One region of the Anaerostipes stercorihominis genome, then DNA from elsewhere that is predicted to be linked to it. Evidence: predicted binding sites of a transcription regulator. Region 1 holds the regulator's gene; the other holds the start of a gene.

Region 1 (8,148 bases):
TGCCTGATTTGGTGTCATTCCAGAACCAAGCAGTCCTGTAATCATTCCTGCCAAAACATCTCCGCTGCCTCCGGTTGCCATTCCGTGATTGCCGCTTTGATTCATATACAACCGTTTTTCTTCTTCTGCAACAACCGTTGCGGCGTCTTTTAAAACAGCTGTAGCATGAAAAATTTCCGAAATGCGCTCTGCCATCCGGCAAAAATCTTCCTGAATTTCTTCTCTTGTTACTCCGAGAAGTCTGGCAGCCTCCAAAACATGCGGGGTCAGCACCAATCCATGAGCATATGATAGATTCATTCGGTAACGGCTGATCAGATTCAATCCGTCGGCATCAATTACAAGCGGTACTTTCCCGTATTCCAAAAGAAATTGAAGCATCTCTTTTGCATCATCCGAAATACCGATTCCCGGTCCAAACAAAACACAATCACACCAGGATAAAGCTTCTTTGATTTCTTTATATTCTCCAAACAGACATTCCGGCAATCTCGTCTGAAGTACTCTGCGGTTTTCTCTGTGAGACAAGACCTTCACCAGCCCTGCGCCCATTCTAAGTACTGCCTCCGCTGCAAAGCAGGCGGCGCCTGACATTGTTTCATTGCCCGCAATGACCAGTACCTTTCCGTAAGTTCCCTTGTTGGAATAATTTTCTCTTTTGGGCATGAGATTCCGAGGATTTTCAAGCGTAAATGCCGTGGCATATTTTTGTATCGTTTGGTCATGAAAACCGATGGATGCCAATCTTGTATCTCCACAATAATCTCTCCCCGGATACAGCAAATGACCTCTCTTGAATCCGCCGAACGTCACGGTAGCATCCGCACGAACGGCACATCCCATAATTTTTCCGGTATCCCCATGAATCCCGGAAGGAATATCAATCGAGAGAACCCTCTTCCCTGAAACATTGATCTGCTCAATGATCTCTTCATATTCCCCTTTGATTTCTCTTGTCAGTCCCACTCCGAAAATTCCTTCAATCAACAGATCGTAAGAAGCAATCTCTGCCTGCCGCAAAAATTGATATCCGAGATTCTCTAAAATTTTCAACTGTAATTTCAGATCCTCCGATGCTTTTTCCAAATTCCCAACAATCATAACATCCACTGAATATTGTTGTTCCAAAAGAATTCTGGCTGTGGCCAATGCATCGCCGCCATTATTTCCAATTCCCGCAATCACCAAAATTCTGGCATCTCCATTTACGCAGGACATTGCACACTCAGCTACAGCTTGGGAGGCCCTCTCCATCAAAACCAGTCCGGGAATTTTAATTTTATGAATGGTTTCCCGATCAATATCCTGCATTTCCTGACTTTTCAATACATATTTCATTGTCGTTCTCCTATTACAAAGGCCTGTACCAATGCTTCCGTATTGGTAATGGAAACATGGATTTGTTCAATTCCAAGTTTTTGTGCCATTTCTTTTGCACGTCCACAAAGGCACACAAACGGCGCGCCTTTCTTGTCTCTTAAAACTTCAATCTCAAACGGTTCTACACCGAAAAAGCCGGTTCCAAATACTTTGGAAACGGCTTCTTTTACAGCAAAATTGCCGGCTAAAGTCGCAGCATTATTCTTTGCACAAACTAATTCTTTGGTTGTAAAAATTCTTTTGAGACCACTTTGTCTTGAAAGCATTGCTCTGATTCGCTCAATTTCCACAAGATCCGTTCCAATTCCGATGATCATCGTTTACATCTCACTCTCTTCCCGATTGTGAATATTGTAAGTCAGCGTCATCAGGCTTTCTGCCAAATGTACATTCTCCACCGTAACATTTTCCGGAAGATGCAAATCAATTGGGGCGAAATTCCAAAATCCTTTGATTCCCCATTCCGCCATCTTCCGGGCAATTCCCGGCGCCTGATCCTTCGGAATGGTGAGCGCTGCAATTTTAATATCATGGGTCTTAATAAAATTCTCCAATTCGTCCGTATCAAGAACTTTAACTCCCCGAACGGAAATTCCAATCAATTTTGGATTCACATCAAACAATGCCATCACCTTATATCCGTAATCTTCATTAAAAGACTGATAGTTGGCAAGAGCCTGCCCAAGATTTCCTGCTCCGACAATAATCATATCATTGCGCTGATCAAGCCCCAGAATCTTTCCGATCTCTGTATACAAATTGTCAACATTATATCCGTAGCCCTGCTGCCCAAATCCTCCAAAATTATTCAAATCCTGACGAATCTGGGACGCAGTTACCATCATCTGCTCACTTAACTCTTTTGAGGAAATTCTAGTGATATTTTTTGCCTTCAACGCGCCAAGATAGCGAAAATACCGTGGCAGGCGCTTTATAACTGCGGATGAAATATTCTTATCTGCGTTTCCCATCTGATTCCTCCAAACATTTATTCTGTTTCTATTATATAAGATTGTCTAATATCTGTCAATCTTTCTGCCATGAATCTATCCAAAATTTCTTGAACACTTCTACAGATTTTCAGTCTTTCGGAGGAAATGCCTTTTATTTTAGAGAAAAATATGATATTCTGAAAAATAGTGTCAATTACAACAAATCGTTGTAATATCTTATTTTTGAAAGGAGTTTTCTATGATTTTATCATGCCAGAATCTCTGCAAAACATTTGTCGAAAAGCCAGTTCTCAAAAATGTATCTTTTCATTTAAATGAAAATGACCGCCTGGCAATTATCGGATATAACGGTGCCGGAAAATCTACACTCTTAAAAATTTTAATTGGAGAACTTGGGGCAGACGAAGGCAATATTTCTATAAAAAAAGATACTTCCATCGGTTATCTTGCCCAACATCAGGAACATCAATTCCATCATACCATTTTTGACGAATTGCTTTCTGTTAAAAAGGATGTTATTTTGTTGGATGAAAAAATGCGCAGATATGAGCAGGAGATGAAAGATTTAACAGGAGATGCCCTGGAACAAAAAATGAATCAATACACGCAGGCTACCCACCAATTTGAACAGATGAATGGCTTTGCCTATAAAAGTGAGATCACCGGAATATTAAAAGGTCTTGGATTCTCAGAAGAAGATTTTAACAAACAGATCAACACCCTTTCCGGCGGACAAAGAACGCGTGTTGCACTGGGAAAACTGCTTCTGAAAAATCCAGATGTACTTTTGTTGGATGAACCGACAAACCATTTGGATGTCGCATCCATTCGATGGCTGGAAACTTATCTTTCTCATTATAAAGGCGCCGTCATCATCGTTTCTCATGACCGCTATTTTCTAGACAAAATTGTCAATAAGGTTATGGAAATTGAGTTTGGTAAATCCATGCTTTTTGATGGAAACTATACAGCATTTATTGAAAAACGAAATCAAATCAAAGCAATTCGGCTGAAAGAATATAAAAACCAGCAGCAGGAAATAAAACATCAGCAAGAAGTCATCCAGAAATTAAAGCGATTCAATCGGGAGAAATCCATCCGCAGAGCTGAGAGCAGAGAAAAAGCTTTAGAAAAAATCGAAGTTCTGGAAAAACCTATGGACTATAACGCTGACATGCGCCTTTCCATTGAGCCGGAAACGATCAGCGGAAACGATGTCTTAAGTTTAAAAGATGTCGCTAAATCTTTTAATTCAAAATCTTTATTTCAAAAAATCAGCGCTGACATTTTTCGGGGAGAACGGGTTGCACTGATTGGTCCAAACGGAACCGGAAAAACTACCCTGTTAAAAATCATCTGTAAAAAGGTCAGAAAAAATGAGGGGATCATCCAACTCGGCGCCGGTGTCACCATCGGATATTACGATCAGGCTCAGGATAATTTAGATTCATCCAAAACTATTTTTGACGAAATTTCTGATTCTTATCCTGATCTGACCAATACAAAAATCAGAAATACCCTGGCAGCGTTTCTATTTTACGGAGAAGATGTGTTTCGTCCGATTTCTTCTTTAAGCGGCGGAGAAAAAGGTCGTGTATCCCTTGCAAAATTGATGCTCTCCCATGCAAATTTTTTGATTCTTGACGAACCTACCAATCATTTAGATATTCATTCCAAAGAAATTTTGGAAACTGCAATGAATGCCTATACCGGTACAATCTTGTATGTATCGCATGACCGTTACTTTATAAACAAAACCGCAACCAGAGTTTTGGAAATTTCCGATCACGGATTGAATTCTTATCCAGGCAACTATCAGGATTATCTCCTCCAAAAGGAAAAAGAGAACAACACAAAACAGGAAGAAGCTCCAAAACCGGAAACAGTTACTGCATCAAAAGTCAGCTGGCAGCAGCAAAAAGAAGAACAGGCCAAACAGCGAAAAAAAGAGAATCGCTTAAAAAAAGTGGAGGAAGAAATTTCCAAGCTGGAAGAAACACAGGAACATTTAAATCTGCAAATGTCTTTGCCAGAAAACTCCACAAACTCTAAAAAACTCATAGAGCTGGGAAACCAGCACGCATTGATTACCGATTCTTTGGAAAAACTCTATGAAGAATGGGAAACTCTTTGCTAATTTCTATCAAAGAGATTATAATAGTAACTATAGGATGAAAACAAATTAGGAGGTTTATATGAAATTAATATCCTTTGTTGTACCTTGTTACAACTCTCAGGAATATATGCGTCATTGTATTGATACCTTATTGATCGGAGGAGATCAGGTTGAAATTTTAATTATCAACGACGGTTCCTCAGACCATACTGCTGACATTGCGGAAGAATACGAAAAGAAATATCCGAATATATGTCGTGCCATTCATCAGGAAAACAAAGGACACGGCGGCGCTGTCAACACCGGAATTGCCAATGCCAAGGGCATTTATTTAAAAGTCGTAGACAGCGACGATTGGGTCAATGAATATGCTTATGGTGAAATTCTGGACACCTTATCCAACTTTTACAGCCAGGGGACAGTTCTGGACATGCTTCTGTCTAACTATGTGTATGAAAAGCAGGGCGTTAAAAGAAAAACGGTTATCCATTACCGTCATGCCATTCCAAAAGAAAGAGTCTTTTGCTGGGATGAAGTCGGACGTTTTCCAGTCAGTCAATATATTTTAATGCACTCTGTGATCTACCGCACCGCTCTGCTCCATGAATGTCAGTTAGAATTGCCGGAACATACATTTTACGTAGATAATATTTATGTATTCAAACCTCTTCCATATGTCAAAACCATGTATTATTTGGACGTTAATTTTTATCGATATTTTATCGGACGAGATGACCAGTCTGTTAATGAAGCCAATATGATCAAACGAATCGACCAGCAATTTAAGGTAACCTATCTTATGATTGATTATCTTTCAGAATTTGACATTGTCAGCAAACCTCTTGCCCGTTATATGAGACACTATCTCTCCATTATTATGTGTATTTCTTCTGTGATCGCCGTGAAATCCGGAACAAAAGAGCATTTAAAGATGAAGAAAGAGCTCTGGAGATATCTCTATAAGAAAAATAAACGTCTCTATCGAAAAATCCGACACAGTATTACCGGATATGCCGTAAATCTTCCGGGATACGGCGGAAGAAAAGCAACCATCGGAATGTACAAAGCTGCTCGAAAATTTATCGGATTCAATTAAATGAAAAAACATCTCATTGAAAAACCATGCTCACTGCAGCTGTTGTCAAACGAGATGTTTTTTATTTATTCAAAAAATCATGTTTTTTAAGAGATAAGCCCTCGGATTTTCAAATATTCCATAATGACTTTCAAACACCCCTCGGTTCCAAGAATTCCCTGATCCAGGCACAATTCATAGCCATTGGACATTCCCCAAATTTCATTGGTGTAATATTTGTGAAATTCAAACCTCTTGGCATCCTCATCTTCCATTTCTTTTTCTGCCTGCTTTTTAGATAATCCCATCGCTCCCATAAGATTTTTTCTACGGATTTCTTTGCTTCCATGAAGAAAAATCCTGACAGTATTCGGTCTGCCGCAAAACAGATAATTCCCACAGCTGTCCATAACAATTCCACCTCTGTCCTCAATCACTCTTTTTATAATTTCAAACGGTACTTGGTTGATGTGCGTAAGATTTTCTCTCATGGCGATGGCATATAACAGACTATTGATTTGTCGGTCATGGTAAAAAGCGTTTAGCTCATCATAGTCTCTGGTTCCTTTGACTGCATCCAACAGACTTTCCTTATCATAGATCGGCAGACAAAGCTTTTCTTTTAACGCATCTGCAATCCTTTTTCCCATGGTCCCATGCTCTCTTCCAATGGTAATGATTAATTCTTTCGCTTCCTCCATACAATTCTCCCTTCCTTATTCTCACTCTCTAAATCAAAGGTGCAAAAAATGATACCATAACAACGGTCAAAACTCCTGATACCGCAACCGCAAGACTGCTCATCGCTCCTTCTACCGGCCCCATTTCCATCGCCTTTGCTGTTCCAATGGCATGAGAAGCCGTTCCCAGCGCCAACCCCTTTGCCAGCGGATTATGAATTCGGAATATACGAAATACGCCATCTGCAATCACATTTCCCAGAATTCCTGTAAGAATAATCACAGCAACTGTAATTGTTACAATTCCGTCAAACTCCTGCGAAATCCCAATTCCAATTGCCGTGGTAATTGATTTGGGAAGCAGTGTAACATAGAGCTGGTGATTGAAAGAAAATAATTTTGAAAGTACAAAAATTCCACCCAGACTGGAAAGTGTTCCGGCAAAAATCCCACATATCACCGCCAATAAATTTTTTCTAAGAAGATTTAATTGCTCATAAAGCGGCACTGCCAGACAAACCGTTGCCGGTGTTAAAAGATATGATACGTATTTGGCACTTTCATTATATACGGTATATTCCACATGCAGCGCCTTTAATAAAACAATTACAATCACAACTGCGATCAATAGCGGATTTAAAATCGCCACAGCAAACTTACGTTTCAGAACAAGTCCGATCTCGTAAGCAATCAGACTAAGAGCAGCTCCCAAAAACAGGGAAGTCCGAAACAATTCATTCATTTTTCGTCCCCCTTTTTGCAACGACTGTCTGCGATACCCGTCCGGCAACTGCCATTACAACAATGGTAATGACAACGGTGACGACTGATACGGGAAGAAGCACTGCTTTCAGCGCATCCCATGAATCCATCAATCCCACCGCAGCAGGTATAAACATTACCGGCATAATCTCAATCAAAAAAAACGCCGCGTCTTTTACCTGATTCAGTGCAACCACTCCGGTGCCGAGGCAGACCAGCATAAGGATCAATCCATATACACTGGCGGGAATCGGAAATGGCAGAAATACTTTTAAACTCTCACCCAAAAAAGATATTAAAATAATTAACATAAATTGTCTCAAAAATTTCATAAACTCCTCCAGTCTCTTCTCTCGTAGTTCTATTTTTGTCTCATTTTTTTCATTTTCACGTATTCTATCATAAGAAATATTAGGAGAACACCATGTATTCATCTGTTTCAAAACAAATCCATGCAGATCTTGCCCATCAGCATGGATTTCTCGGAGAAGGCATCGGTATTGCCTATTTGGATACCGGACTTGCCGGGCATAAAGATTTTTCACCATTGGATCAGCGCATTGCCGCCTTTGTTGATCTTGTCAGAGGGCGTTCCCGCCCATACGATGATAACGGACATGGAACGCATATTACCGGAATCGCAGCATCTTCCGCCTTGTACGAATCTGATTATCTTGGCATCGCTCCAAAGTCTCACATTGTTACCATCAAAGTGCTGGATGCCATGGGAAACGGTGTGCAGTCTGCCTTTATTCGCGGCCTGGACTGGATTCATCACAATTACCGTTCTTATGATATTCGGATTGTAAATATTTCTATTGGCACTGCGAACAACCATGATAACAAAGCTTCCGAAGAACTTCTCTTCCATGTAAACCAGCTTTGGGACGACGGTTTGGTTGTCTGTATCGCAGGGGGAAATCAGGGTCCCAACCCCCAAAGCATTTCCATTCCTGGAAACAGCCCCAAGATCATTACCGTAGGTTCCAGCGACGACTCATCGAAAATTATTGGAAATTATCGTTTCTCCAGCCACTATTCCGGCAGAGGACCAACCGCATCCTGTATTATGAAACCAGACGTTGTGGCACCTGGCACCAATATTCTCTCCTGTGGATTTTCAAACCGCTATACATTAAAAAGCGGAACCTCCATGGCAACCCCAGCGGTTTCGGGCGCTTT
Region 2 (8,148 bases), on a different contig from region 1:
GCTTCCGCCCCATGTATTTTATAACCTTCCAGCAGAACTTGCGGCTGATAAAAAATCTCAAATCCCTGAAAATCCTTTTGCACACTGACCTTCAACTCTTCACGCAATTCCACCTGATACATATATTTTTCGTAATCCTCGGAAGAGAAAAATTCCAAACGATCTTTCCCCATCTTTTTCGCACGATCCATGGCATTTTCTGCATACCGCACCAAAAGATCCGCATCTTGTTCTCCGGAAACAGGATAATAAACCGCCCCGGAAGAAACCGTACAAAAATCCCGGACATTTTCACAGACTTTTTGATAATACATTTCCGTTCGCTTTTTGTCGTATCCTTCTAAATCTACAGCAAAATGATCTCCATCCAGGCGATATATTAAAACATGATCCTTTCCTATGTTTTCTAAGACCTCTGCAAACTTTTTTAAAACTGTATTTCCGTAAGCTCTGCCAAATCTTTGATTTAAAGTTTTAAAATCATCAATACCGAGGATCAGCAAATGACCATATTTTTTCTTTCCTTTTTTTCGAGCTAAATCCTCCATCATTTTATTATAATTCATTAACCCGGTCAAAAGATCCATTTTACCTGCCAATACACTTTCCGACAGACGGCCAATTAAAATCTCAGAGGTATGTAATTCATCTAAAATGACTCTTCCTCTGCAATTCATCCATAATTTCCCATGAAAATCATCGTAAAGTCTTGTATTGAAATCAATTTCACCTTTTTTCCCACTCCGAACATTTTCCAACACATGTCGAACATAATCACGATCTTTTTGATAAATCCCATTTAAAAATACATCAAAGGAATACCCAGCCACAGTTTCCTGTTTTACCATTCGGCTATTTGAAAGTTCCTTAGCAAAAAAGAAGATATTTTTCTTTATATCCCACAAAAACAAATGGTCATTTGTTGATTCATTTAAAAATATCAGCATTTTATAATAATCATTGAATTGTTTCTTCTGCATATCGATCAAATATCCCATATTTATCTGTGCTGACTTCTACCGGTCAGACATTCCTCCTTAATTTTTCTTTCATTATACTACATTTTCCATTTTTCATCATCTGAAAATTCTCTTTCCAGCAGCCCTTTTCTATAGAATTCACCTTTGATCCATGATAAACCGGAAACAACATTTTATATAATCTATAATATAGTCGGATTCTTTTATCTATTTATTTTCATATGATTGTAAGTTTTCTGGATGCCGAATATATTGTGGCAGCCAATGATCCTGTTGGACATGGCAAAACTGCCATGATGAATGATATCTGGGGAGACTGGAGTGATGCCGGCTGTCATACAATGACGGAGGATGTACATACCTTCCATAACCTTGTATGTGAAAAATATCCAGATCTTCCTTATTTCTTATTTGGTCACAGTATAGGATCTTTTATCACCCAAGATTATGCAGCAAAATACGGAGATGATCTGACCGGAATTACCATTTGCGGCACCGCCGGAATCTTTCGCGGAGTAAAAGAGATGGAATCCACTCTTGACAATGTTGTTAGAGAAGGAAAAGAGAAAGATTCTGATCCGCAATTCACCGCTGACTTGATTGGATAGATGTGTGAACGCTGCAAAAACGTACAAATCGGAAATGAATGGATTTGTGCGGACCCTTATGTTCAGATCGACCATGCCCAGGATCCTTTTGATGCCTTTACCAAACCAACAACAAAGGTTTATTCCGGCTCTCGTCATGAAATTCATAACGATGCCCACATTAAAAATGAAGTAGAAGCAAGCATCCTTGAATTTATAAATGCTCTTCTTGTCTCTTAGTCTGCACTGCAGACAAAAATCAGTCCCGCAGGTATACATTCCATACACTTGCGGGACTGATTACATTCAAATCAAATTATTTATAATTTACAATTTTCCCAAAATCCGGTTTTAATGAAGCGCCGCCAACTAATCCACCATCAATATCCGGCTGAGCAAATAATTCCGGTGCGCTGTCTGCTGATACAGATCCGCCATACTGGATGCGAATTGCTTCTGCTGTTGCATCATCATATACTTCTGCAATGCATGCACGAATTGCTGCACAAACTTCCTGAGCCTGTTCTGTTGTTGCAACTTTACCTGTCCCAATTGCCCAGATTGGTTCATACGCAATCACTGCTGTTTTTGCCTGATCCGCAGTAACTCCCTGAAATGCAATTTTAATCTGCTGACGAACAAAGTCAATGGTTACTCCCTGTTCTCTCTGTGCCAAGGTTTCTCCGCAGCAAACAATTGGTGTAATTCCATGCTCAAAAGCTTTTAACACTTTTTTGTTCACAGTCTCATCTGTCTCTGCGAAGTATTCTCTTCTCTCAGAATGTCCAAGAATTACATATTTTACTCCCAAATCAGTTAACATATTTGGAGCAATTTCCCCAGTGTAAGCACCGCTCTCTTCAAAATACATATTTTCTGCACCGATTGCAATGTTGCTTCCCTCTGCTGCCTCAATTGCTGCCGGGATATCAATTGCCGGTACACAACATACTACATCTGAAGTTTCACTAGCCACCAAAGGCTTTAATTCTTCAATTAATGCCTTTGCCTCGCTAGGAGTTTTGTTCATTTTCCAGTTTCCCGCTACGATTGTTTTACGCATAAAACTTATCCTTCTTTCTTAAATATAATATCATTTCCTCTGCATTTTCGTTTGCAAAATACTCAATACCTATTTGTCATTGGCTGCAACAACACCTGGAAGATCTTTTCCTTCTAAGAATTCAAGAGATGCTCCGCCGCCAGTTGAGATATGTGTCATCTTATCTCCAAATCCCAGCTGATTCACTGCCGCTGCAGAGTCTCCTCCGCCAATAATTGTTGTCGCTTCTGTCTCAGCTAAAGATTCTGCTACCGCGATGGTTCCTTTTGCCAGAATTGGATTTTCAAATACTCCCATCGGACCATTCCATACAACTGTCTTTGCGGATTTTACTGCGTCTGCAAATTTTGCTGCTGTTTCCGTTCCGATATCTAATCCCATCATGTCTGCAGGAATTTCATTGGATGGTACAACAGATACTTCAATTTCAGCGTCAATTGGATTTGGGAAATCTTTTGCAATGGTAGTATCCACCGGAAGGAAAAGATTCTTTCCTAATTTTTCTGCTTTTTCCATCATTTCTTTACAATAATCAATCTTTTCATCATCTACCAAAGAGGTTCCGACTTCATATCCTTTTGCTTTCAAGAAAGTATAAGCCATTCCGCCGCCGATAATCAACGTATCGCATTTTTCCAATAAATTATCAATAACTTTTAATTTATCCGCAACCTTTGCTCCGCCTAAGATGGCGACCATCGGTCTTTCAGGATTGTTTACAGCATTTCCCAGGAAATCAATTTCTTTCTGCATCAAATATCCAACCACTGCGGTATCAACATATTCTGTAACACCCACGTTAGAACAATGCGCTCTATGAGCAGTACCGAAAGCATCATTTACAAAGATGTCACACAGACTTGCAAGATCTTTGCTGAATGCCTCCCCATTCTTTGTTTCTTCTGCTCTATAACGAGTATTTTGAAGAAGAACCACTTCTCCGTCTTTCATCTCTGCAACTGCTACTTTTGCATTCTCCCCTACAACATTATCATCCGCAGCAAATTTCACTTCCTGCTCTAATAATTCGCTTAAACGAGAGGCAACCGGCGCAAGAGATAATTCTGGTTTCGGCTCTCCTTTTGGTTTTCCTAAATGTGAGCAAAGAATCACTTTTCCACCGTCAGCAATCAACTTCTTAATTGTCGGAAGCGCTGCAACCAGACGATTTTCATCCGTAATCTGCCCGTCTTTCAAAGGTACGTTGAAATCGCAGCGTACTAAGACTTTCTTTCCGGCTACATTAATGTCATCTACAGATTTTTTATTTAACATGTTTTGTATTTCCTCCTAAGATTCTATATCTCTCAGCTTTTCGTTGTGGATGCCAACATCTCGGGCAATCCCGGACTTTGGCTCATCCGCTATCACAAAAAGGGGGCCGGTCCAAACAGACCGGACCCCCAGTTGAGTCTTATCACACTGTAATAAATACAGGCTTGTCCTCATTCTAATATCAAATTAAGCTAATTCAGCAAAATATTTGATTGTTCTTACCATCTGGCTTGTGTAAGAGTTTTCATTGTCATACCAAGATACAACCTGAACCTCTGTTGTTCCGTTCTCTAATGGGAGAACCATTGTCTGTGTAGCATCAAATAAAGAACCATATCTCATACCAACAATATCACTGGATACGATTTCATCTGTATTATATCCAAAAGATTCTGTAGCTGCTGCTTTCATTGCTGCGTTAATTTCATCAACTGTTACATTTCCTTCAACAACAGCTGTTAAAATTGTTGTAGATCCTGTAGGAGTTGGAACACGCTGAGCAGCTCCGATTAATTTTCCGTTTAATTCTGGAATAACAAGCCCGATTGCTTTTGCAGCACCTGTAGAGTTTGGTACAATGTTCACTGCTGCTGCACGAGATCTTCTTAAATCTCCTTTTCTCTGTGGTCCGTCAAGAGTCATCTGATCTCCTGTGTAAGCATGAATTGTACACATAATTCCAGATTTAATCTTAGCAAGATCATTAAGAGCTTTTGCCATAGGTGCTAAGCAGTTTGTTGTACAAGAAGCTGCAGAAATTACTGTATCTTCAGCTTTCAGTTCATCATGGTTTACATTGTAAACGATTGTTGGAAGATCATTTCCTGCTGGCGCAGAGATAACAACCTTTCTAGCTCCTGCTTCAATATGAGCAGATGCTTTTTCTTTTGATGTATAGAATCCTGTACACTCAAGAACAACATCTACACCAATTTCTCCCCAAGGAAGTTTTGCAGCATCAGCTTCAGCATAAATTTTGATTTCTGTTCCGTCAACGATGATAGAGTCATCTGTTGCTTCTACTTTGTCAGCTAATGCATATGTTCCCTGTGAAGAATCATATTTTAACAGGTGCGCAAGCATCTTTGGAGATGTTAAATCGTTGATTGCTACAACTTCATATCCTTCTGCTCCGAACATCTGTCTGAATGCAAGACGTCCAATACGTCCAAATCCATTAATTGCTACTTTAACTGCCATCTCAATTCCTCCTAAGTCTTGATTAATTAATTTGATGGATTTGCCAATTCTGTTAATCTATTGACAAACTTCTTCTTTATTTTAAACAATACTGCTAAAAAATTCAAGAGAATTTTAGTATTTTTATCATGTATACAATAAAATATTTTTGTACAATTTCACCAAAAATTCTTCTGATTCTTCAACACATTGAATAAAACAATTTCCATATTTTGCAAATTCCCTGTGTCAATGTTTTTTTAGTTTTCCTCATTTTGATCTAAAATATACCTGGCGATGGAATCCGCATATCCGGAGATTCTTTCCATACTGGAAACAATATCGAGAAAATAAACACCGGCTTCCGGCGCGCAATTTCCCTGCTTCATCCTCTGAATATGCTTTTTGCGAATTTGCTTTTTCATTTTTAAAACTTCTCTTGCATATGCAATGGCCTGATTTGCCTTTTCTGTATCATCATATCCGATGGCCTGGATCGCAGCCTCCAAAGCTCCCCTTACATTCTGATTCATATCTTCCAGTTCCTTGACAGCTCCTTCTGTAATCTTTGCATCCAGATCCTTCAGATGTTGAAGATATCCCGCAATATTTTCAACATGATCTCCGGCGCGTTCTATATCCGTAATTGAATCAAAAAGATTATTTACGACTTTGATTTCTTTTTCTGTCAAAGCCAGATGGCTGATTTTAATCAGATATTCTGTAATCATCGGCTCTAAATGATTGATAACCTGCTCGTCCTGATGCACTTTTTCAATCTTTTTTTGCCTTGGATGCTCACTGACGGATTCTTTTGCAATCCTTCCCAGATTCTTTAACACAATTTCTCCCATTCTTACGACTTCTTTCACCGCATTCTCCACAGCAAACGCCGGTGTTTCAAGAATACGTGGGTCTAAATGTCTCAATACTTTTTCTTCTGGTTCTTCCTCGTCCTCATCTTCTGCCGGCTCCTCCCGGATAATCAGCCCCGAGAGCTTGACCAGTGCATTTGCAAACGGGAACAAAAGAATGGTGACCGAAATATTAAAAATCGAATGGAAGATAGAAATTTGCGTACTTGTAATGTGCTGCATCGCCAAATCGTTAAAAATTCCAAAGAAAATTGTCATAATCACACCATAAACAGCAGCTCCGATCACATTAAAACTCAAATGAATCACCGCCGCTCTCTTTGCAGTTTTGTTTGCCCCGGCGCTTGATAAAATTGCTGTAACGCATGTTCCGATATTCTGTCCCAAAGTAATAAAAATTGCAGATCTCCAATTCACAATTCCCCGCATTGCCAACGTCTGTAAAATCCCCACGGAAGCAGAGGAACTCTGAATGATCGCCGTCACAACAGCTCCAACCAAGATTCCCAAAAACGGATTATTTCCCAGAACCTGAAATGCCTTATAAAAAATCGGACTGTCCTGATATACCTCAATAGATCCTGACATTGCAGAAAGCCCAATAAATAAAATTCCGAAGCCCACTGCAATTTCTGCTTTCTGAGTCAGTCTCTGCCGATTGGAAAACGTTAAAATAAAAGCTCCGATTCCCAAAATAAACGGCGCAAAAAAGTCCGGCTTCAAGGCTCCTGCCCACTCATTTGCCGACACCAGCCATGAGGTAATGGTTGTTCCTACATTTGCACCCATAATCACACCGGCTGCCTGAGTCAAATTCATAATTCCGGCATTTACAAAACCAACAATCATAACCGTTGTTGCAGATGAACTTTGAATGATTGCCGTCACCAAGGCGCCAATCAAAACACCCAAAATTCGATTGTTTGTCAGATACCCCAACAAATCTCTCATTTTATTTCCCGCTGCCTTCTGAAGTCCGGATGCCATAATCTCCATTCCATAAAGGAACATTCCCAATCCGCCTATGAACGCAAATAAATTTCCCACATGTGTTAACGTATTCATTCTTAATCCTCCTGTGTTTATAAATCAATTTTAACAAACCCTCCGTAAGATGAAAAGAACTTTTTACAAAGATATTCCTTTTTGTTTACATTTGTATCATAATATAGAGGAGAAGAGTTTTTCACGATCCTGTTGTAAACCATCCAAAAGAAAAGGAGTTTATTTATGCTACAAGCAGATTACCATTTACACAGCAGTTTTTCTTCAGATTCTCAAGCTTCCATGGAATCTATGATTCATGAAGCAATCCGGAGAGGAATGAAAACCATCTGTTTTACAGAACATCACGATATTGGATATCCGGAAAATCCAGATCATCTGGATTTTCTGCTGGATCTTCCATCCTACAAGGAATGTTTTCTTCAAATGAAGGAAACATATAAACAGCAAATTGAGTTATGCTTCGGCATTGAACTAGGACTCATGCCGCAGACGTTAAATGAATGCCGAGAATTTGCACACAGAGAAAATTTTGACTTTATTATTGGTTCTACTCACATTATAGATGCTATGGACCCCTATGAACCCTGTTATTTTGAGACTTACCCTCTCAAGCAAGGACTTCAAAAATATTTTGAACATATTCTTACCAATGTCTCTTCCTTCTATGATTATTGTGTTTATGGACACTTAGATTATGCAGCAAGATATATAAAAGATAAGAATTTCCAATTTTCCTATAAAGATTACGGAGACCTTCTGGATGAAATTTTACAAACAATCATTGAAAATGGAAAAGGAATTGAAGTAAATACTGCGGGATTAAAATACGGTATGTCTGATCCCAATCCGCATCATGAGATTTTGCAGCGTTATCTGGAGCTTGGAGGTGAAATTCTTACCATTGGCTCCGATGGACATTGTCCGCAGCATATGGCATATGATTTTCAAAAAATTCCAGAATATTTAAAACACCTCGGATTTCAATACTACACGATTTTCCGTGAGCAAAAAGCCTATTTTGAAAAACTATAAAACAGACGGTGGCGAATTTTTATTTTTCACCACCGTCTGCCTCTTAATTTAAAATCCCCGCATCCATTCGGATTTCAAATGAATATTTCCCTGAATTGCCTCATCCAGAAGTCCTATCATAGCATCTCGATCCTCATTTAATGTTCCGC

Evidence for each region. The regulator Rex, encoded in region 1, represses fermentation and respiration genes when NADH is low (regulators of the CRP and FNR family bind a similar motif). The targets are predictions, from matches to a motif close to ATTGTTAANTANTTAACAAT.
Region 2: the regulator Rex is predicted to act here: its motif matches at 5,154-5,173, upstream of gap (type I glyceraldehyde-3-phosphate dehydrogenase).

The regions. Positions count from the first base shown of each region.
Region 1 covers NZ_BAAJCL010000005.1:18,097-26,244, forward strand. Annotated here, with positions in the region: gene AC27EF_RS06840 (NAD(P)H-hydrate dehydratase) at 1-1,338, opposite strand, end outside; gene acpS (holo-ACP synthase) at 1,335-1,697, opposite strand; gene AC27EF_RS06850 (redox-sensing transcriptional repressor Rex) at 1,701-2,351, opposite strand; gene AC27EF_RS06855 (ABC-F family ATP-binding cassette domain-containing protein) at 2,572-4,470, shown strand; gene AC27EF_RS06860 (glycosyltransferase family 2 protein) at 4,529-5,545, shown strand; gene AC27EF_RS06865 (cytidylate kinase-like family protein) at 5,632-6,225, opposite strand; gene AC27EF_RS06870 (LrgB family protein) at 6,254-6,946, opposite strand; gene AC27EF_RS06875 (CidA/LrgA family protein) at 6,939-7,298, opposite strand; gene AC27EF_RS06880 (S8 family peptidase) at 7,391-8,148, shown strand, end outside.
Region 2 covers NZ_BAAJCL010000023.1:10,094-18,241, forward strand. Annotated here, with positions in the region: gene AC27EF_RS13295 (diguanylate cyclase domain-containing protein) at 1-980, opposite strand, end outside; gene AC27EF_RS13300 (alpha/beta hydrolase) at 1,202-1,588, shown strand; gene AC27EF_RS13305 (hypothetical protein) at 1,589-1,807, shown strand; gene tpiA (triose-phosphate isomerase) at 1,884-2,630, opposite strand; gene AC27EF_RS13315 (phosphoglycerate kinase) at 2,700-3,905, opposite strand; gene gap (type I glyceraldehyde-3-phosphate dehydrogenase) at 4,092-5,105, opposite strand; gene AC27EF_RS13325 (Na/Pi cotransporter family protein) at 5,345-7,024, opposite strand; gene AC27EF_RS13330 (histidinol-phosphatase HisJ family protein) at 7,190-7,999, shown strand; gene AC27EF_RS13335 (radical SAM protein) at 8,048-8,148, opposite strand, start outside.